One region of the Pseudomonas paraeruginosa genome, then DNA from elsewhere that is predicted to be linked to it. Evidence: riboswitches for the same ligand, from Rfam matches in the RefSeq annotation. Region 1 holds a riboswitch; the other holds the start of a gene.
What was found. Region 1 has a riboswitch for cobalamin ahead of cobW (cobalamin biosynthesis protein CobW). Riboswitches for the same ligand answer to the same signal wherever they lie in the genome.
Positions count from the first base shown of each region.

Region 2: it holds a riboswitch for cobalamin, as region 1 does, so the genes downstream of both, btuB (TonB-dependent vitamin B12 receptor) here and cobW (cobalamin biosynthesis protein CobW) in region 1, are expected to answer to the same signal.

Region 1 is NZ_CP020560.1:2,174,845-2,185,138, reverse strand. It holds gene B7D75_RS10475 (ATP-binding protein) at 1-595, opposite strand, end outside; gene B7D75_RS10470 (3-deoxy-7-phosphoheptulonate synthase) at 1,162-2,256, shown strand; gene cobN (cobaltochelatase subunit CobN) at 2,284-6,030, opposite strand; gene cobW (cobalamin biosynthesis protein CobW) at 6,106-7,158, opposite strand; cobalamin riboswitch at 7,279-7,469, opposite strand; cobalamin riboswitch at 7,528-7,675, shown strand; gene B7D75_RS10455 (CbtB domain-containing protein) at 7,776-7,958, shown strand; gene B7D75_RS10450 (CbtA family protein) at 7,976-8,677, shown strand; gene B7D75_RS10445 (cobalamin biosynthesis protein) at 8,750-9,178, shown strand; gene cobM (precorrin-4 C(11)-methyltransferase) at 9,175-9,927, shown strand; gene B7D75_RS10435 (alpha/beta fold hydrolase) at 10,056-10,294, shown strand, end outside.
Region 2 is NZ_CP020560.1:3,970,311-3,980,604, forward strand. It holds gene cbiB (adenosylcobinamide-phosphate synthase CbiB) at 1-331, opposite strand, end outside; gene bluB (5,6-dimethylbenzimidazole synthase) at 328-984, opposite strand; gene B7D75_RS18785 (cobyrinate a,c-diamide synthase) at 986-2,293, opposite strand; gene cobO (cob(I)yrinic acid a,c-diamide adenosyltransferase) at 2,325-2,936, opposite strand; gene btuB (TonB-dependent vitamin B12 receptor) at 3,001-4,851, opposite strand; cobalamin riboswitch at 4,948-5,155, opposite strand; gene B7D75_RS18800 (FUSC family protein) at 5,203-7,242, opposite strand; gene B7D75_RS18805 (GntR family transcriptional regulator) at 7,487-8,155, shown strand; gene B7D75_RS18810 (4-hydroxyproline epimerase) at 8,271-9,215, shown strand; gene lhpB (D-hydroxyproline dehydrogenase subunit beta LhpB) at 9,212-10,294, shown strand, end outside.

The DNA of each region.
Region 1 (10,294 bases):
AGCGCGCGACGAAGGCCTGCGGATCGGCGTCGAAGGCCAGCCGGCGACGGATGATCTCGGCGCGCTCGGCCGGCCGCGGCTGGCTGTCGAGGCGTACATCGAGGCCGAAACGGTCCAGCAGTTGCGGACGCAACTCACCCTCCTCCGGGTTCATCGTGCCGATCAGCACGAAGCGCGCCGGATGCCGGTGGGAGATGCCGTCGCGCTCGACCAGGTTGACGCCGCTGGCGGCGACGTCGAGCAACAGGTCCACCAGGTGGTCCGGCAGCAGGTTCACTTCGTCGACGTAGAGCACGCCGCCGTCGGCCCTGGCCAGCACGCCCGGGGAAAACCGCGCGCGACCCTCGCCGAGAGCGGCGTCCAGATCGAGACTGCCGACGATGCGCTCCTCGCTGGCGCCCAGCGGCAGGGTAACGAACTCCCCCTCCGGCAGTAGCTCGGCGACGCCCCGCGCCAGGGTCGACTTGGCCATTCCGCGCGGCCCCTCGATCAGTACCCCGCCGATCGCCGGATCGACCGCGGCCAGGCACAGCGCCAGCTTCAGCTCGTCGGCGGCGACCACGGCGGACAAGGGATAATGCACGGTAGCGCTCATGGGGATTCCTGCAACGGACGGAAATACAGACCGCCAAGTCTATCAGGCCGCCAGCGCCGGTATCGAACCGTGAAACAGTCGTTGAACCGGCCGCCTCGCTTGCAGTAAGCTCGGGACTCGTCCACGGGAGAAACCCATGCCGCACACCCGCCATCCGCACCTGCATTCCAGCGCCTCGCGCCCTGGCCTGCCGTTGCGCGCGCGTGCGCCGCAGGCACCCCGTGCCGCGTATTTCTTCGGGTATTGGTTTAGCCACTCCGGCGCCTGATACCCCAACGGCGCCCACGGTATACGGGACGCCTACCCTGCACACGCAAACCCCCGGTCGGCTCCCCGACCGGGGGTTTTGTTTTTCCGGCCCGTTTTCCCGGCCCACAAGGCCACAACCACAGACGAACGCACAGGACATCGATCATGACCGCATACCGCTACCGCACTGGCTACCCGCTCAACACCTGGCGATTTAGCGACGGCTGCCAGCCGCTCGCCAGGACACGACATCGCCGAACACCTCGATAGGGCACGACGCGCGCGGGACGCCCGCCGCCAGCCCAGGAAGCCAGACCATGAATTCATCCGTATCCGCACTGACCGCCCTTTCGCCCAACGTCCAGGCCGTCGCCCTGCCCAGCGCCGCCGCCCGCACCGCGCTGGAGCGCCTGCCCAGCGCGCTCGAACTCAAGGCCCGCCAGCCGTTGCCGCTGGAGCTGGCCAGCCAGGTCGCCGCCAGCCGCGACGCCATCCGCGCCATCCTCGACGGCGACGACCCGCGCCTGCTGGTGGTAGTCGGCCCCTGTTCGATCCACGATCCCCGCTCCGCCCTCGAATACGCCGAACGCCTCGCCGCGCTGAGCGACGAACTCGACGGCCAGTTGCTGCTGGTGATGCGCGCCTACGTGGAAAAGCCACGCACCACGGTGGGCTGGAAGGGCCTCGCCTACGATCCGCACCTGGATGGCAGCGACGACATGGCCGCCGGCCTGGGGCTGTCCCGGCAACTGATGCTGGACATGCTGCGCCTCGGCCTGCCGCTGGCCACCGAATTGCTGCAACCGCTGGCCGCCGGCTACTTCGACGACCTGCTGAGCTGGGCGGCGATCGGCGCGCGCACCAGCGAATCGCAGATCCACCGCGAACTGGTCAGCGGCCTCGGTCTGCCGGTGGGCTTCAAGAACGGCACCGACGGTGGCGTCGGCATCGCCTGCGACGCGATCCGCTCGGCGGCCCACGGCCATCGCCATTTCGGCCTCGACCCGCACGGCCACCCGGCGCTGATCGAAACCCGTGGCAACCCGGACACCCATGTGGTGCTGCGCGGCGGCCGCCACGGTTCGAACTATGGCCCCGAGCAGGTGCAGGCCGTACGCCAGGCCCTGGAAAGCCAGGGCATCGCCACGCGGATGATGGTCGATTGCAGCCACGCCAACAGCGGCAAGAACCCGCTGAACCAGCCCGGCGTCCTCGCCAGCGTGCTGGACCAGCGCCTGGCGGGCGCCAGCGACCTGGTCGGGGTGATGCTGGAAAGCCACCTGTTCGACGGCTGCCAGGCACTCGGCGGCGAATTGCGCTACGGCGTCTCGATCACCGACGGCTGCCTCGGCTGGGAGGGCACCGAGCGGATCCTCCGCGACGCCGCCCGGCGCCTCGCGGCAGGCACCTGAACCTGGCGGGGCGGCCACGCCGCTCCGCTATTCCTCTTCGACGTCCAGCAGCAGGTTCTCCAGAGCCTCGCGATAGGCCCCCGGCTCCTGCCAGAGCCCGCGCCGCTGCGCCTCCACCAGGCGCTCGGCCATGTCGCGCAAGGCCCGCGGGTTGTGCTGGCGGACGAACTCGCGGGTCTCGGCGTCGAGCAGGTAGGCGTCGGCCAGCAGCGCGTACTGGTGGTCGTCGATCAGCTCGCTGGTGGCATCGAAGGCGCACAGGTAGTCCACCGTCGCCGCCAGTTCGAAGGCGCCCTTGTAGCCGTGGCGCTTCATCCCGGCGATCCATTTCGGATTCACCGCGCGCGCCCGCACCACCCGGTTGAGCTCTTCCTTGAGCGTGCGGATGCGCGGGTTGTCCGGTTGGCTGTGGTCACCGTGGTAACTGGCCACCGGCGCGCCGCGCAGGGTTTCCACCGCCGCCAGCATGCCGCCCTGGAACTGGTAGTAGTCGTTGGAATCGAGCAGGTCGTGCTCGCGGTTGTCCTGGTTGTGCAGCACCGCCTGCAGGCGCTCCAGGCGCTGGGCGAAGCGTTCCCGCGCCGGCGTGCCGTCGTCGCCGGCACCGTAGGCATAGCCGCCCCAGTTCAGGTAGACCTCGGCGAGGTCGGCGCGGGTCTGCCACAACCGCTCCTCGATAGCCCCCTGCACGCCTGCTCCATAGGCGCCCGGCTTGGCGCCGAAGATCCGCCAGCCGGCCTGCCGGCGCGCTTCCGCCGGCGCAACCCCCTGCTCTTCGAGGCGCCGCCGCTCCAGCCGCACGCGGGCGGCCAGCGGGTTCAGCTCTTCGGGCTCGTCCAGCCCGGCCACCGCCTGCACCGCCGCGTCGAACAGGCGGATCAGGTTGGCGAAGGCGTCGCGGAAGAACCCGGAGACCCGCAATGTCACGTCGACCCGCGGCCGATCCAGCAGCGAGACCGGCAGGATCTCGAAATCGGCGACGCGCTGGCTGCCGGCCTGCCATACCGGGCGCACGCCAAGCAGCGCCAGGGCCTGGGCGATGTCGTCGCCACCGGTGCGCATGGTCGCCGTGCCCCATACCGAGAGGCCGAGCTGGCGCAGGTGATCGCCATGCTCCTGCAGGTGCCGTTCGAGCAGCAGGTTGGCCGACTGGAAACCGATGCGCCAGGCGGTCGGGGTCGGCAGGTTGCGCACGTCCACCGAGAAGAAGTTGCGACCGGTGGGCAGCACGTCGAGCCGCCCGCGGCTCGGCGCGCCGCTCGGACCGGCCGGAACGAAGCGCCCTTCGAGGGCTGCCAGCAGCCCGTCGATCTCGGCCGCGCCACAGGCGTCCAGGGTCGGCGCCACCCGTTCGCACAAGCCGCGCAACACCTCGCCGCTGGCGCGCCACGCAGCGGGCGGCGGCTGGCCCTCCAGGCAGCGTTCGATCCAGTGCAGCGCCAGCAGCTCCAGGCGCTCGCGGGTATCGCCGAGGCTGCGCCAGGGCTCCTCGTTCACGCGCGCCAGGCATTCCGGGCGCGGACCCTGCCAGGGCTCGCCCATGGCGCAGGCCAGCGGGTCGAAGCCCAGCCCGAGGTCGTCGGCCAGGCTCTTCAGCAGGCCGGCGTTGGCGCCCTTGCCGTCGCCGCGCGGGACCCGCAGCAGCGCCAGCAGGGTGTCCAGGCGCAAGCGCCCGCTCGGCGATTCGCCGAACACATGCAGGCCGTCACGGATCTGCGATTCCTTCAGGTCGCAGAGATAGGCGTCCAGCTGCGGCAGCCAGCTGTCCGGATCGTCGCTGAGCTGCAGGCCGATCTCGCGGTCGAGACGGTTGCCGCGCAGCAGATCGAGGATTTCCTCGCGCAACTGCCCGGCGCGCCGGGGATCGAGCAGCGAGGCATCGTAGAACTCGTCGGCCAGGCGCTCCAGGTCGCGCAGCGGACCGTAGCTCTCGGCGCGGGTCAGCGGCGGCATCAGGTGGTCGATGATCACCGCCTGGGTACGACGCTTGGCCTGGGCGCCCTCTCCCGGATCGTTGACGATGAACGGATAGATGTTCGGCAGCGGGCCGAGCAGCGCGTCCGGCCAGCATTCGGCGGACAGGCCGACGCCCTTGCCCGGCAGCCATTCCAGGTTGCCATGCTTGCCGACGTGCAGCAGGGCGTCGGCGCGGTAGGCATGGCGCAGCCAGAAATAGAACGCCAGGTAGCCGTGCGGCGGCACCAGGTCGGGATCGTGGTAGACCGCCGCCGGATCGAGCTGGTAACCCCGTGCCGGCTGGATGCCGACGAAGGTCAGGCCATAGCGCAGGCCGGCGATCATCATCCGCCCGCCGCGGAACATCGGGTCCTGCCGCGGCTCGCCCCAGCGTGCCAGCACCGCCTGGCGATTGCGCTCCGGCAGGCGCGCGAAGCAGGCCAGGTAGTCGTCCAGCGCCAGGCTCTGGGCGCAGGGTCGCAGGTCGTTGTCGTCGAGGTCGTTACTGACGCCACCGAGCAACTGGCGGATCAGCTCGGTGCCGCTGGCGGGCAGGCCGTCGACCGGATAGCCCTGCTGGCGCAAGGCACGGAGGATGTTCAGCGCCGCCGCCGGGGTGTCCAGGCCGACGCCGTTGCCGATCCGCCCGTCGCGGGTCGGGTAGTTGGCCAACACCAGCGCCACCCGCTTTTCCGCGCAGGGCTTGCGCGCCAGTTCGGCCCAGCGGCGCGCCAGCTCGGCGACGAAGTCCATGCGCTCATCGTCGGCGAGGTAGCAGACCACGTCGCTCTCGCTGCGCTCGCTGCGCCAGGCCAGGCCCTTGAAGCTGATCGGCCGGGTGACGATGCGCCCGTCCAGCTCCGGCAGCGCCACGTGCATGGCCAGGTCGCGCGGGCCCAGGCCCTGTGGGTTGTCCTGCCAGAGCGGGCGGTTGTCCAGCGAGCAGATCGCCTGCAACACCGGCACGTCGCGGCGGAACGGACGCAGTTCGGGCGCTTCCGGATTGGACTGGGCGAAGCCGGTGGTATTGACGATCAGCGCGGCATCGCTGCGCGCCAGCCAGTCTTCCACCTGGGCCAGGCAGGCACCTTCCTTCAGGCTGGCCACCGCGATCGGCAGCGGGTTCAGCCCCTGTGCCGCAAGGCGTTCGCAGAAGCGTGCGATGAAGGCGGTGTTCGCCGCCTGCAGGTGGGTGCGATAGAACAGCAACGCGGCCACCGGACGCCCGGCCTGCCAGTCGGCACGCCAGTGTTCCAGGGTCGCCTCGGCATGCCGTGGATGGAACAGCGCCACCCGTGGCAGTGCCTGCGGCTCGCGCCAGGCGTAGTCGCGACCCAGGCACTGATTGGCCAGGCAACGGTAGAACTGCCCGGCGTTCTCCAGGCCGCCCTGGCGCAGGTATTGCCAGAAGCGCTCGGCCTGCTCCGCCGGCAGGTTGCCGAGGGCGCTCAGCTCTGGGTCGGGGCGGTCGTCGCCGGGCACCGGGATCAGCACGCAGCCGCGCCCGGCCAACGCCACCAGTTGTTCGACGCCATAGCGCCAGTAGCCGATGCCGCCGTGCAGCGAAAGCAGGATCACCCGCGCATGCCGCAGCACCTCGTCGACATAGAGGTCGACCGAGGCGTGGTTCTGCAATTGCATCGGATTGGCCAGGCGCAGGCTCGGGTAGTCGTCCGGCAACTCCCGGGCAGCCTCGGCCAGCAATGCGAGGTGCGAATCGCCGCTGCAGAGGATCACCAGCTCAGCGGGAGTCTGGGCCAGGTGGGCGATGCCGTCGTCGGGGACGAAGCCGCCGGGTTGGGTGCGCAACAGGTGCATGGGCGTTCCACCGATAGGAGGCGGGAGGCCTGGAGGCAGGCGCTAGCTGGCCGGCCCCGGCCCGGAGATCACGGGTCAGGCCAGCGCGGTGCGCAGCTCGTTGGCGATGGCCGCCTGGTCCAGTTCCTGGCCGATCACCACCAGGCGGCTACGGCGGTTCTCGCCGGCCAGCCACTGGCGATCGAAGTGCCTGTCGAAACGCTTGCCGACACCCTGCACCAGCAGGCGCATGGGCTTGCCCGGAATGGCGGCGAACCCCTTGATGCGAAGTATGTCGTGACGCTCCACCAGCTCGCCGAGGGCCTCGAGCAGCGCGGCTTCCTCCACCTCGGGGAGATCGACGTGGAAGGAGTCGAACTCGTCGTGGTCGTGGTCCTCGTGGCCTTCGTGGTCGTGATGGGTGGGCCGGCGGTCGATGTGCAGCTCGGCCTCGGCGTTGAGTCCCAGCAGGACCGAGAGCGGCAGCTCGCCCCGGCTCGCCTCGACGATCTTCACCGCTGCCGGCAGCTCCCCGGCGATCTCCGCGCGGACCCGCGCCAGGGCCTCGGCGTCGAGCTGGTCGGCCTTGTTCAGGATCACCAGGTCGGCGCTGGCCAACTGGTCCTCGAACAGTTCGTGCAGCGGCGATTCATGGTCGAGGTTGGGGTCCTGGCGGCGTTGCTGGTCGACCTGCTCGGGATGGGCGGCGAAGGTGCCGGCCGCCACCGCCGGGCTGTCGACCACGGTGATCACCGCGTCGACCGTGCAGGCGTTGCGGATTTCCGGCCACTGGAAGGCCTGCACCAGCGGCTTGGGCAGGGCCAGGCCGCTGGTCTCGATGAGGATCTGGTCAAGGTCGCCGCGGCGCGCCACCAGCTCGCGCATCACCGGGAAGAACTCTTCCTGCACGGTGCAGCACAGGCAGCCGTTGGCCAGTTCGAAGACCCGGCCCTGCGCCTCCTCCTCGCTACAACCGATGGAGCATTGCTTGAGGATCTCGCCGTCGATGCCGAGTTCGCCGAACTCGTTGACGATCACCGCGATGCGCCGGCCTTCGGCGTGGTCCAGCATGTGCCGGAGCAAGGTGGTCTTGCCGGCACCGAGGAAGCCGGTGACGATCGTGACGGGGAGTTTCGCCAGGGTTTTCATGGGCAGCCCTTGTTCAGCTCGGCGGGCATGCGGACGAGTGGCGCGGACGCTGGCCGCGCAACGGATTCGCCACCGGATCACCCCGCCCGGTTGTATGGAAGTCTTGTCCCCCGCGCATCGCACCGCGGGATCGACGAGGCAGGTCTCCTGGCTCACGGTCTGGCGTCGCCGCCGGTTCCCCGCCTTCCCGCGTCACGCAGTGGCATTGGGGAACGATCGCCGTTCACAGTTGCGGGGGCAGCCGCGGCATCGACCGCGTTCCCTCTTAGCCCCGCCGTCGCCGGCGAGGAACCTCGAACCGGCAAGGCTACGCAGTGCGCCGGCCAGGGTCAATCGGGCCGGTTGACGCCCGGTCTGCCTTCATGCTGTCCTAGGCGGGTTGTCCCAGGTGTCTCGTGCCGGCGCGCACGAGGTGAAACGGGAAGCCGGTGACGCTCTTCGAGCCAGTCCGGCGCTGCCCCCGCAACGGTAAGCGCATCGCGCGAGCCCGGAGACCGGCCTGGAACCTTTCGTTTGATTCACCCGCGGTGGGCGGGCGCAAGCGTGAAGCGGGCCATCCGGTCCCGTTCCTCGTGCGTACGCCTCTGCAAGTCCAGCCAATCCAGAGGGAACGCACCATGTCGAGCAGCACCCTGGCGCACGCCAGCGCCACCATCTCCCTGTCGAAGCGACTGAGCCTGGCCATCGGCGCCGGCCTGCTCGGCGCGTTGCTGGTGTACTTCGCCGGCTTCTCGCACATCGACGCGGTGCACAACGCCGCCCACGACACCCGGCACAGCTCCGGCTTCCCCTGCCACTGAGCGCGCGAGAACTTCCGATGATCAAACGCATCGCCCAGACCGCCGGCTTCGCCGGCCTGCTCGCCGCCCTGCTGCTGTCACTGTTGCAGATTCTCTGGGTCACCCCGCTGATCCTCGAGGCGGAGACCTACGAGAACAGCGAGCCGGTCGCGGCCCAGCCCCACGAACATGCTCCCGGCGTCGCCGCCCATGTTCACGACGAGGAGGCCTGGGAGCCGGAGAACGGCTGGCAGCGTACCCTCTCCACCACCGGCGGCAACCTGGTGGTGGCGGTCGGCTTCGCCCTGATGCTCGCCGGCCTGTTCACCCTGCGCGCGCCGGGCCGGACCTGGCAGGGCCTGCTCTGGGGCCTGGCCGGCTACGCGGTGTTCTGCCTTGCGCCGTCGCTGGGCCTGCCGCCGGAGCTGCCGGGAACCGCCGCGGCCGACCTGGTGCAACGCCAGTACTGGTGGATCGCCACCGCAGCCGCCACCGCGGTGGGCCTGGCCCTGCTGGCGTTCGGCGGCAACTGGCCGCTAAAGCTTGTCGGCGCCGCGCTGCTGGCGCTGCCGCACCTGTTCGGCGCGCCGCAGCCCGAGGTCCACGCCAGCCTGGCGCCGGCAGCCCTGGCCCAACGTTTCGTGATCGCCTCGCTGGTCAGCAATGCGCTGTTCTGGGCCGCCCTCGGCCTGGCCGCTGCCTGGCTGTTCCGGCGCAACCGCGCCGGTGTCGACGCCTGACCTCCTTCCACCCGCGACCCTTGCCGGTCGCGGGTCCATAGTGTCTCCCCTTCCACTTCCTCCGGTCCGCGCATGCCCCTGCCCACCCCCAGCCTGCTGATCGCCGGCATCGGCTGCCGCCGAGGCTGTAGCGCCAGGCATCTGCGCGCGCTGCTGGAGCGAACCCTGGCCGAACACGGGCACACCCTGGCCGAGCTGGACGCCCTCGCCAGCATCGACGGCAAGCGCGACGAACCCGGCCTGCGGCAGCTGGCCACGATGCTCGGACGCCCCGTGGATTTCCTGGCGCCCGCCGCCCTGCTCGACTACGAGCCGCGCCTGCTCAGTCCCTCCGCCGTCGCGCTGCGCGAAACCGGCTGCTCCAGCGTCGCCGAGGCCGCCGCCCTGGCCCTGGCCGAACGCCTGGGCGGCGGTCGCGCCGATCTGCTCGGGGCGAAACGCAGCGACGACCGGGCGAGCATCGCCCTGGCACACCCTTTCACCGAACGAGAACTCCCATGACCGTCTATTTCATCGGCGCCGGTCCCGGCGACCCCGACCTGATCACCGTCAAGGGGCAGCGCCTGATCCGCCAGTGCCCGGTGATCCTCTACGCCGGCTCGCTGGTTCCGCAAGCGCTGCTCGAGGGACACCAGGCCGGCCAGGTGGTGAACACCGCCGAGCTGAACCTCGAACAGATCGTCGAGCTACTCGCGCAAGCCCATCGCCGCGGCCTCGACGTCGCCCGCGTGCATTCCGGCGATCCGTCCCTGTACGGCGCCATCGGCGAGCAGATCCGCCACCTGCGCGAACTCGGCGTCCCCTATGAGATCGTCCCCGGGGTCACCGCCACCGCCGCCTGCGCCGCCCTGCTCGGCTGCGAGCTGACCCTGCCCGAGGTGTCCCAGACGCTGATCCTGACCCGCTACGCCGCGCGCACGAAGATGCCGGAAGGCGAGAGCCTGGGCGACCTGGCGCGGCACCGGGCGACCCTGGCGATCCACCTGGGCGTCGCCCACCTGGCGAAGATCGTCGAGGAACTGCTGCCGCACTACGGCGCCGACTGCCCGATCGCGGTGATCCACCGGGCCAGTTGGCCGGACCAGGAACAGGTTCGCGGCACCCTCGCCGACATCCTGCCCAAGGTCGCCGCCAGGCATTTCCGCCGCACCGCGCTGATCCTGGTCGGCGAGGTGCTGGCCGCCGAAGGCTTCGCCGACTCCTCGCTGTACCGCGCCGGGCATAGACACCTCTATCGAGCCGGCGAATGAACCGCCGGCCTCGGGTTCGGCGCCGACCGCCGGCAGCGCGCCTGGACTCGCCGCAAGGCTTGCGACAGCGGGCCGGCCCGGCTAGCGTTCAGCGCTGGCCCCTTTTTTCCTGAAGCCCTCGGACACCCATGAAACGATTCCTCCTCGGTCTGCTCCTGCTGCTGGCGGTCGCCGCCGGCGTCCTCTACTTCGTCCCCGCTACCCTCCTCGCCAGCGTACGCACCGTCGAGCGCGGTCTCGCCGGTCTCAGCGAACACAGCGTGCAGGTCGACAACCTTGAGATCGCCTACCTGGAAGGCGGCTCGGAGAAGAACCCGACCCTGTTGCTGATCCACGGCTTCGGCGCCGACAAGGACAACTGGCTGCG
Region 2 (10,294 bases), 1.8 Mb from region 1:
AGGCCAGCGCCACCGGTTCGGCGTGCTCGCCGAGGCTGCGCAGGCCGAGCGCGGCGTACAGCGCCAGGGCCTGGACCAGCCAGCCGAGGTAGGGAATTTCAGCGAGCGCCCAGGCCAGCAGGGTCAGTGGCAGCACCGCGAGGACCCAGGCGCTCACCCCGTGGCTGCGCCAGCCGACCCCGGGGTCGCCCTCGCCGGCCAGGCGCGAGCGGTTGAAACGGCGCTCCAGGCGATCGGCCAGGCGGCCGAAGGCGACCAGCGGGTGCCAGCCCTGCGGCTCGCCGAAGCGCGCATCCAGCGCCACGCCGAGGATACCCAGCAGTGCGCTCATGCTCGCTCGCCCCAGCGGTTCTGGTAGACCAGCTCGGCCAGCGGACGCGGTTCGCTCCAGCCCTCCAGCGCCAGCATCGGCGCCGGGTAGAACTCCGCCACCGGGCCCAGGCAGAGCAGCGCCACCGCTTCGCTGCCGGGCGGCAGGCCGAGCAGTTCGCCCAGCGCGGCCGGATCGAACAGCGACACCCAGCCCATCCCCAGGCCCTCGGCGCGACTGGCCAGCCAGAGGTTCTGGATCGCGCAGGCGAGCGACGCCAGGTCCATCTGCGGCAGGGTCCGACGGCCGAACACATGACGCTCGCGGTCATCCATCAGCGCGGCGACCAGCAGCTCGGCACAATCCAGCACCCCTTCGACCTTGAGCCGCATGAATTCATCGGAACGCTCGCCCAGCGCCTCGGCGGTGCGCCCGCGCTCCTCCTCGACCAGCCCGTGGATGGCCCGGCGCAGTGCCGGGTCGCTGATGCGGATGAAGCGCCAGGGCTGCATCAGGCCGACGCTGGGCGCCTGGTGCGCGGCCTCCAGCAGCCGCGCGAGCAGCTCCGGCGCCACGGCGCCGCCGCTGAAGTGACGCATGTCGCGGCGCTCGGCGATGGCCCGGTAGACGGCGGCACGCTCGGCGGCGCTGAAAGCGTGGGGAGAATCGGACATGTCAGTCGGCGTCTCGCGCAGGCGCCAGCAACGCGGCGGCGGCCTGCGGGTTGGAAGGCAGGTAGAAATGGATATAGGAAGCCGTCAGCCGGCCCAGGCGGTACACCGCCTCCGCCGTGCTCCGGCCGTTCGGGCAGACGCCACGGGCCAGGGGCTCGACGGCGCAGTCGAGGGTCGAGTGATGGAAGGTATGCCCGCGCAGGCGCCCTTCCGGCAGTTCGACCTCCTGCAGGGCCAGCGCGGTCAGGCGCTTCTGCAGGCGCGCCCGGCCCGGCAGCAGGCCGAGCAGTTCGCCGCGCTCGCCGTCGGCGTCTTCCAGGCAGTCGAGCAGGTAGAGCATGCCGCCGCACTCGGCCAGCAGCGGTTTGCCGGCCGCATGGTGGGCACGGATCGCCTCGGCCATGGCGCGATTGTCCTGCAGGCGCCCCAGGTGCAGTTCGGGATAGCCACCTGGCAGGTACAGGCTGTCCACGGCGGGCAGCGCCTGGTCCTGCAGCGGCGAGAAGAACAGCAGTTCGGCGCCGAGCTCGCGCAGCAGGTCGAGATTGGCCTGGTAGAGGAAGGCGAACGAGGCGTCGCGGGCCACACCGATGCGCACGCCCTCCAGGCTGCGTTGCAGCGTCGCGGGGGCGGGCACCTCGAAGGTCACCGGTTCCGGCAGGTCGGTCTCGGCGCTGGCCCGCAAGGCGTCGGCGGCGGCGTCCAGGCGCGCATCGAGATCGGCCAGTTCCTCGGCCTGGACCAGGCCCAGGTGGCGGCTCGGCAGTTCGAATTCGGCCGAGCGCGGCAGACCGCCGAACCAGCGCATGCCGGGCGGCAGGCAATCGCGCAGGATGTCGCTGTGGCGCTGGCTGCCGACGCGGTTGCCGAGCACCCCGGAGAACGGCAGGTCCGGCTGGAAATGCGCCAGGCCGTAGGCCAGCGCACCGAAGGTCTGGGCCATCGCCGCGCCGTTGATCACCCCCAGCACCGGCACGTCGAAGCGTCGCGCCAGGTCGGCCGCCGAGGGGTTGCCATCGAAAAGGCCCATCACCCCTTCGATGAGGATCAGCTCGGCCTCGCCGGCGGCCTGGGCCAGCAGGCGTCGCGCTTCGGCCTCGCCGACCATCCACAGGTCGAGCTGGTAGACCGGCGCACCGGAGGCGCGGGCGAGGATCATCGGGTCGAGGAAGTCCGGCCCGCACTTGAACACCCGCACCCGCCGCCCCTGGCGCGCATGCAGGCGGGCCAGGGCGGCGGTCACGGTGGTCTTGCCCTGGCCGGAGGCCGGAGCGGCGACCAGCAGGGCCGGACAGCGTACCTGGGTCATGGATGGAACGCCCCCGCGCACGACGCCGGCATCAGAATTCCACTCCCTTCTGCGCCTTGATCCCGGCCTTGAACGCGTGCTTGACCAGGCCCATCTCGGTCACCGTGTCGGCGGCCTCGATCATCCCCGGCTGCGCGCCGCGCCCGGTCACCACCACATGCTGCATGGCCGGGCGCGCCTGGATGTCGGCCAGGACCCTGTCCAGCGCCAGGTAGCCGTGCTTGAGGGCGATGTTCAGTTCGTCCAGCACCACCAGGCCGATGGCCGGGTCGGCCAGCAGTTGCGCGGCGACCTTCCAGGCTTCCTCGGCCTTGGCGATGTCGCGCTGGCGGTCCTGGGTCTCCCAGGTGAAACCCTCGCCCATCACGTGGTAGCTGACTTCCTCGGGGAAGCGTCGGAAGAAGGCCTCCTCGCCGGTGGTGGCGGCGCCCTTGATGAACTGCACCACCCCGACCTTCATGCCATGGCCCAGGGCCCGCGCGACCATGCCGAAGGCCGAGCTGCTCTTGCCCTTGCCGTTGCCGCTATGCACCAGGAGCACGCCGCGTTCGTCGCGGGCCTGGGCGATCTTCTCGTCGACCACGGCCTTCTTGCGCTCCATCCGCTCGCGGTGGCGCTGGTCCTTCTCGGGGGATTCGTTCATCGTCGATCACTCCTTGCGGCGACGGGATCTCGCCCGCCGCCTCGTTGATTCGAAATACCGGGCCTCACAGGGCCTGGTAGCGCACGCTGAGATAGACCGCCTGGCCGGGCTGGTTGTAGCCATAGGCGGTTTCGTAGTCGGCACCGAACAGGTTGGCGATCCGGCCCTGCAGGCGCCATTCGTCGTTCAGCCGGTACTCGCTGCGCAGGTCGAGGGTGGCGTAGCCGCCCAGGCGCACCTTGTTGGTCGGATCATCATAGCGTCGGCCTTCGGCATGCACGCTGGCGCCCAGCGAAAGACGCTCGAAGCGCCGGTCCAGCTCCAGGTTGAACATCCGCCGCGCCCGGCGCGGCAGCTCGTTGCCGTCGTTGACGCCGCCGGAACGGTTTTGCGGGTCGAGGAAGGTCGCGTTGGCGTTCCAGTCCCAGCCCAGCCACTGACTGCCGAGGACCAGTTCGACGCCGCGGATGCGCGCTTGGTCGATGTTGTTCGGCTGCCCCCAGGGGCGCCCCGGCGCCGGGCGTGGATCGTTGCCGATCAGGTCGTCGACGTCGGTGCGGTAGGCATTCACCGCCCAGTGTCCCCACGCGTGCGTACCGCTGAGGCCGACCTCCAGGCTGCGCGAGGTCTCGGCGTCCAGGTCGGGATTGCCGTAGTCGGGGTAGTAGAGTTCGTTGAAGGTCGGCGCCTTGAACGCCGTGCCGTAGCTGACGGTGAAGCGCAGCGCGTCGCTCAGCGCGTAGCCCCAGGCGGCGCTGCCGGTGTCGTGCACGCCGAACTGCTGGTTGTCGTCGCGGCGCAGGCTCAGTTGCCAGTCCTGGCGGCCGTGCTGGCCGAGGTACTGGGCGAACCAGCCCTTGTTCAGCCGCGAGTCGACGCTGAAGGCTTCGCTGCTGCCGATCTCGTCCTTCTGCCAGTCGTAGCCGAGGGTCAGCACATGGCCTTCGGCCAGGGTCAGGTCGTTCTGCCAGGACAGGCTGTCGCGACGGGTATCGAAACGCGAGTAGAAACGGCCATCCTGATAGGCATCGGCCTTGTCCTCGCTGCGCCCGGCCTGGAGGGTCACCAGCCAGGGATCGAGCGGAGTGAAGCGGGCGCGGCCGCCAACCAGGTTCTGCTCGCCGTCGGCGTTGGCATTGAAACCGGAATTGCCGAAGACCTGGTCATAGTCGTTGTGCGACTTGGCCCTGAGCAGGGTACCGTCGAGCTCCAGGCCGTTGTCGAAGCGATAGCCGCCGCGCAGGTTGCCGGACAGGTTGCGGTAGCCGTCGCGGTCAGGCTCATCGCCCCCGGTACCGGCGCGCTTGGTATTGATGCCCGCCGTATCGAAGCTGCTCACCCCGAGGCTGTACCAGCCGTTGCCAGCGCCGCCGCTGACCCCGGCGCTGCCCTCCAGGGTGTGATGGGTGCCGTAGCCGGCGGAGAAGAACGGCTTGGCGCCCTGCCCGTCGCCGCGCCGGGTGAAGATCTGGATCACCCCGCCGATGGCCTCCGAGCCGTACAGGCTGGAACGCGGCCCGCGCACCACCTCGATGCGCTCGATCAGCTCCACCGGCAAATCCTGGAACGCGGTGAGGCCGGCGCTGGCCGAGCCGACCTTGATGCCGTCGATCAGCACCAGCACATGGTCGGACTCGGTGCCGCGCAGGAACAGCGTGGTGTTCTTGCCGAAACCGCCGTTGTTCGCCAGCGACACGCCGGGTACCTGGCGCAACAGCTCCGGCACGCTGCGCGCCTGGCTGCGCTCGATCTCGGCGCGGTCGATGACGCTCACCGCCGCCAGGCTCTGGGCGGCGGTCCGGGCGGTACGGGTGGCGGTCACCACCTGGTCGTCGAGGCTGACCGGCTCGGCCAGGCTCAGGGAAGACGCGCCGCACAGCGCCACGGCTGCCGGGGTCAGGAAAACTCTGTTCATGCTCTGCGCTGCTCCGTCGCTCTCACCCGCGCGACCTGGGTTGAGGCAGACGGAGGACGAAGCGACGGCAGGAGACGTCCGACAGCGCCCTCCGCGATGCCGTGGGTGCGTCAGGCCGGTCTCCGGGCTCGCGAGCGAAGCGCTGGACGCTTCCAGCCGCGCCTTCCCATGCCGGAGCACAGTGGTCATGAAGCGGCTGTCTGATTCGCCTACCGTTGCGGGGGCAGCGCTGGCCTGGTTCCGACGGAACGCACCAGCTTCCCTGTTTCACCCCTTGCGGGGCACCTGTCGCAAGGCGCGCAGCTTAGTGGCTCGGGGCTTGCGCGGTCAATGTGGGCGGCCACCGCAGAACTAGCGCCCCGCTCCGGGGAGCGGGTCCGCGCGCAGCGCCGTCCCGGCCGGGGCATGGCTGCGGCACCACTGTCGCCAGGTGACCTGCAACTGCACCAGCGCGGCGCCGGCCAGCTCGCCGCGTTCGCTGCCGGCCAGCGGGCTGGCGGCCAGGGCCTTGAGCAGGCGCGCGGTCGGCGGGTCGAGGGCATGCTCGCGGTCGGCCCGCGGGCCGTCGCGCAGCAGCGCCAGGCGCAGGCGCCGCAGGTAGCGGTCGCGGGCCTCGGCCAGCGGCGCCGGGACCTGCTCCAGGCATTGCCGCAGATAGAGCAGCTCGTCGCCGAAATCGAGTCCCATCAGGCCGTCCGACCAGGGCTGGCGGCGCCCCTCCGGCAAACGGTCGTAGCGCTGTGCCAGGCGGATCAGGCGATCGGCGGTGCGCCCGCCGAACCAGGCCTCGGCCTGCGCCGGCGAACGCAGGGTGAGCCGCGCCAGGTCGCCGAGGGTCGCCTGCAGCATGCGCCGGTAATGGCGCTCGCCCGGCCGCAGGCTGACCAGGTTGAACACCAGCACGGCGAAGGCCACGCCGAGCACCGTCGACAGGGCGTTGTTGAGGAAGTGCGCGAGGTCGTAGCTCATGCTGTTGCTCGGCGCGACGTTCTTCACGAAGAAGATGCAGAACGGCGAGGCGATCCCGGCCAGGCTCGCCCGGTTCACGCACAGCGCGGCGAAGAACAGCGGCACGCCCAGGCCCAGGCAGAGCAGCGGGAAGCCGTCGACGCCGGGCAGGTAGAACAGCGCGACGAAACCGGCCAGCGGGATCGACAGGAGGATCCCGCGCAGGAAGTTGAGGCCAGCCTGGGCCGGGTTGTCGCGGCTGGCGAAGAGACTCAGCACCACCCCGGTGATCGACACCGCGCCCAACCCGCTCGGCCAGGCGCTGGCCAGCCAGAAGGCGGCCACGCAGAGGAACGCCAGGGCGCTGCGCAGGCCGAACAGCACGCCGCGCTCGATGTCCCGATGCCAGGCGATGGCGCCCGGCGCCTGGCGCGTGGGTTCGCCATAGACCAGCGCCTCGACGCTGCGCCCGGCCTCCCCCGCCTCGGCCAGCAAGCGTTCGAGGCAGACCAGGCACAGGTGCAGTTGCCCGTGCGCGAGGTCCAGCACGGCGTGCAGGCGCCGCCGGCAACTCTCGAACTCGCCCCGGCGGCCCTCGCGCAGCAGCGTCTCCACCTCCTCCAGCCAGGGCTGCAACGCATGCGCGCTGGCCGGATCGAGCAGCCTCCGCTCGCGCGCCACCTTGCGCGCCGCGCGCAGCAGGCCGAGCAGGTCGAGGCCGAGCACGCGCAGGGCCTGGGAACGGGCGCGACCCAGCGCGCCTTCGAACCAGGCATGGTCGCGCTGGGCATCCGCCGCGGCGATCCGCCCCAGCGCCGCGAGCAGTTCGCCGCGTTCGCTGGCGCCGCGCAGCTCCGCCGCGCCCGCCTGCAGGCCGGCCTCCCAGGCCGCCTTGCCCTGGGTCGCCAATTGCTGCTCCAGGCGCCGTGGCCAGAGCAGGATGCTCACCAGCGCCGCGCAGAGGATCCCCAGGCCGATCTCCGAACAGCGCGCCACCGCCTGGTCGAACACCGTCGCCGGATCGGCGCTGGCCGGCAGGGCGACGATCGCCGCGGTGTAGCCGGCCAGGACGAAACCGTAGGAAGCATGGTTGTGCAGCAGCGACGCGCCAGCGGTGCAGAACGCCAGCCAGAGCGCCATCAGCAGGAGGAACGGCAGCGACGCCTGGCCATAGAGCGCGACCATGCCGATCGACACCAGCGCACCGGCGCAGGTGCCGATCAGGCGGAACATGCCCTTGGCCAGGACCATGCCGCTATAAGGCTGGCTGACCACGAACACGGTCATCAGCGCCCATTGCGGCTGCTCCAGTTCCAGGCTGAAGGCCAGGTACAGGGCCAACCCGCCGGCCAGCAGGGCCTTCACCGCGAACTGCAGTTCGTGCAGGCGCGGCCACAGCAGCACCTGGACCAGGTCGGAGGAAAGGAAAGAAGGCTTGGCCATCGCGGACGCCCCGAAATACATGAGCGAGCGAATTATTAGCAAGCTAATTTTCTATTGTCCAGCCTCTCCGCGAACTTTCCGGAAGAGCGTTTCGCCCTGCGAAACATGCGCCACGGAGGCCCACTGGGGCCGACCAACACGCCTGCGCAGAAGGCGCCAACCGGCAGCGGCACGCGCCAAGCGTTCGTATACAATATCCCGCACGTATCCCATGCCATGCAGGTTGTCCCGCTTGCCTCTCTCCATGCTCAACGCCCCTAACCTGGGCATCGCCCCCTCGGCCTCCGAGATCATCGCCAAGCACCTGCGCGAAGCGATCATCGCCGGGCATTTCGCCGAGGACGAACCGATCCGCCAGGACGACATCGCGCAACTCTTCAATGTCAGCAAGATTCCCGTCCGCGAGGCCCTCAAGCGCCTGGAGGCGGAAGGCCTGGTGCTGTTCCAGCGCAACAAGGGCGCGGTGGTGACGCGCATTTCCGAACCGGAACTGGCGCAGATGTTCGAAGTGCGGGTGCTGCTCGAGGCACAGGCGATCCGCCTGGCGGTGCCGAACATGGACGAGGCCACCTTCGCCCGCGCCGAGGCGATCTGCGCCGACTTCGTCGGCGAGGACAACGTCGGCCGCTGGGCCGAACTCAACTGGCAACTGCACGCCTGTCTCTACGAGCCGGCGCAGCGGCCGTTCCTGGTCAACCTGATCCGCTCCATCCACGACAAGCTGGAGCGCTACCTGCGCATGCAGATGAGCCTGTCCGAAGGCAAGCAACGCGCCGACCGCGAACACCGCGAGATCGTCGCCGCCTGCCGCGCCGGCGATGCCGAGCGGGCCGCGGCGCTGATCGAGGAGCATATCGTCGGGGTCTGCCGGACCCTCTACGAACACCTGCCGAACCGCCCCGCCAGCACCTGAACGGACCATCCGGTTATGCCGTTTTCGTCATCTGCCTGAACGAAAATCCTCAAGCGCCCCGTCCCGCCGAAACGCCACCCTGTGTCGCATTCCCCCGGCACAGGCGACCGCCACCATGCAACGCATCCGCATCATCGATTCGCATACCGGTGGCGAGCCCACCCGCCTGGTCATCGCCGGCTTTCCCGATCTCGGCCACGGCGACATGGCCGAGCGCCGGCGCCTGCTCGGCGAGCGCCACGACGCCTGGCGCACCGCCTGCATCCTCGAACCGCGCGGCAGCGACGTGCTGGTCGGCGCCCTGCTCTGCGAGCCGGTCGACCCCAAAGCCTGTGCCGGGGTGATCTTCTTCAACAACAGTGGCTACCTCGGCATGTGCGGCCACGGCACCATCGGCCTGGTCGCCTCGCTGGCGCACCTCGGGCGGATCGGTCCCGGCGCGCACCGCATCGAGACGCCGGTCGGCGAGGTCGAGGCGACCCTTCACGAGGACGGCTCGGTCAGCGTGCGCAACGTGCCGGCCTACCAATACCGGCGCGCGGTCGCCGTCCAGGTGCCCGGCATCGGCCGGGTCGTCGGCGACATCGCCTGGGGCGGCAACTGGTTCTTCCTGGTCGCCGGACACGCCCAGCGCATCGCCGGCGACAACCTCGACGCCCTCACCGCCTATGCCGTCGCCGTCCAGCAGGCGCTGGAAGACCAGGACATCCGCGGCGAGGACGGCGGCGCCATCGACCACATCGAACTGTTCGCCGACGATCCCCACGCCGACAGCCGCAACTTCGTGCTCTGTCCCGGCCAGGCCTACGACCGCTCGCCCTGCGGCACCGGCACCAGCGCCAAGCTGGCCTGCCTGGCCGCCGACGGCAAGCTGCTGCCCGGCCAGCCGTGGCGCCAGGCGAGCGTGATCGGCAGCCAGTTCGAGGGGCGTTACGAATGGCTCGACGGCCGGCCCGGCGGGCGCATCGTGCCGACCATCCGCGGCCGCGCCCACGTCAGCGCGGAAGCCACCCTGCTGCTGGAAGACGACGATCCGTTCGCCTGGGGCATCCGCCGGTGAACGCCGAGGCCATCGTGGTCGGCGCCGGCATCGTCGGCGCCGCCTGCGCCGAGGAGCTGGCGCGCCGCGGTCTCGACGTGCTGGTGGTCGACTGCCAGCGCGGCGGCGCCACCGCGGCAGGCATGGGCCACCTGGTGGCGATGGACGACAACCCGGCCGAGCTGGCCCTCAGCGACCACTCGATCCAGGCCTGGCGCGCCTGGGCGGCGGAAATGCCGGAGGATTGCGCCTATCGCGGCTGCGGCACCCTGTGGCTGGCCGCCGACGGCGCCGAACTCGCCGAGGCCGAGCGCAAGCGCCAGGCTCTGCTGGCCGCCGGCGTCGCCTGCGAGATGCTCGACGCCGCGCGCCTGCAAGCCGTGGAACCGGCCTTGCGGCCAGGCCTCGCCGGCGCCCTGAAGGTGCCGGGCGACGGCATCCTCTACGCGCCCAACGCGGCGCGCTGGCTGCTCGAACGAGCCGGCCCGCGCCTGCGCCGGTTGCACGCCGAGGTCAGCGAAGTGGACGGCAGCCGCCTGCGCCTGGCCGACGGCCGCTGGCTGAGCGCCGAGGCGCTGGTACTGGCCAACGGCATCCACGCCGGAGAGCTGTGCGCGGAGCTGCCGATCCGCCCGAAGAAAGGCCACCTGCTGATCACCGACCGCTATCCCGGCTCCCTCCGCCATCAACTGGTGGAACTCGGCTATGTCAGCAGCGCCCACGCCAGCAGCGGTACCTCGGTAGCCTTCAACGCCCAGCCGCGCCCCACCGGCCAGGTGTTCCTCGGCTCCTCGCGGCAGTTCGACACGCTCGATCCGCAGGTGGAAGGCCCGGTGCTGGCGCGCATGCTGCGGCGTGTCCTGGACTACCTGCCGGGGCTCGCCGGCCTCAATGCGATCCGTGCCTGGACCGGCTTCCGCGCCGCCACTCCGGACGGCCTGCCGCTGCTCGGCGAGCACCCGGCGCAGCCGGGCCTGTGGCTGGCGGTCGGCCATGAGGGCCTGGGCGTGACCACCGCGCCCGGCAGCGCGCGCCTGCTCGCCGCCCAGCTGTGCGGCGACGCGCCGCCGCTGGATCCCGTGCCCTACCTGCCGCAACGC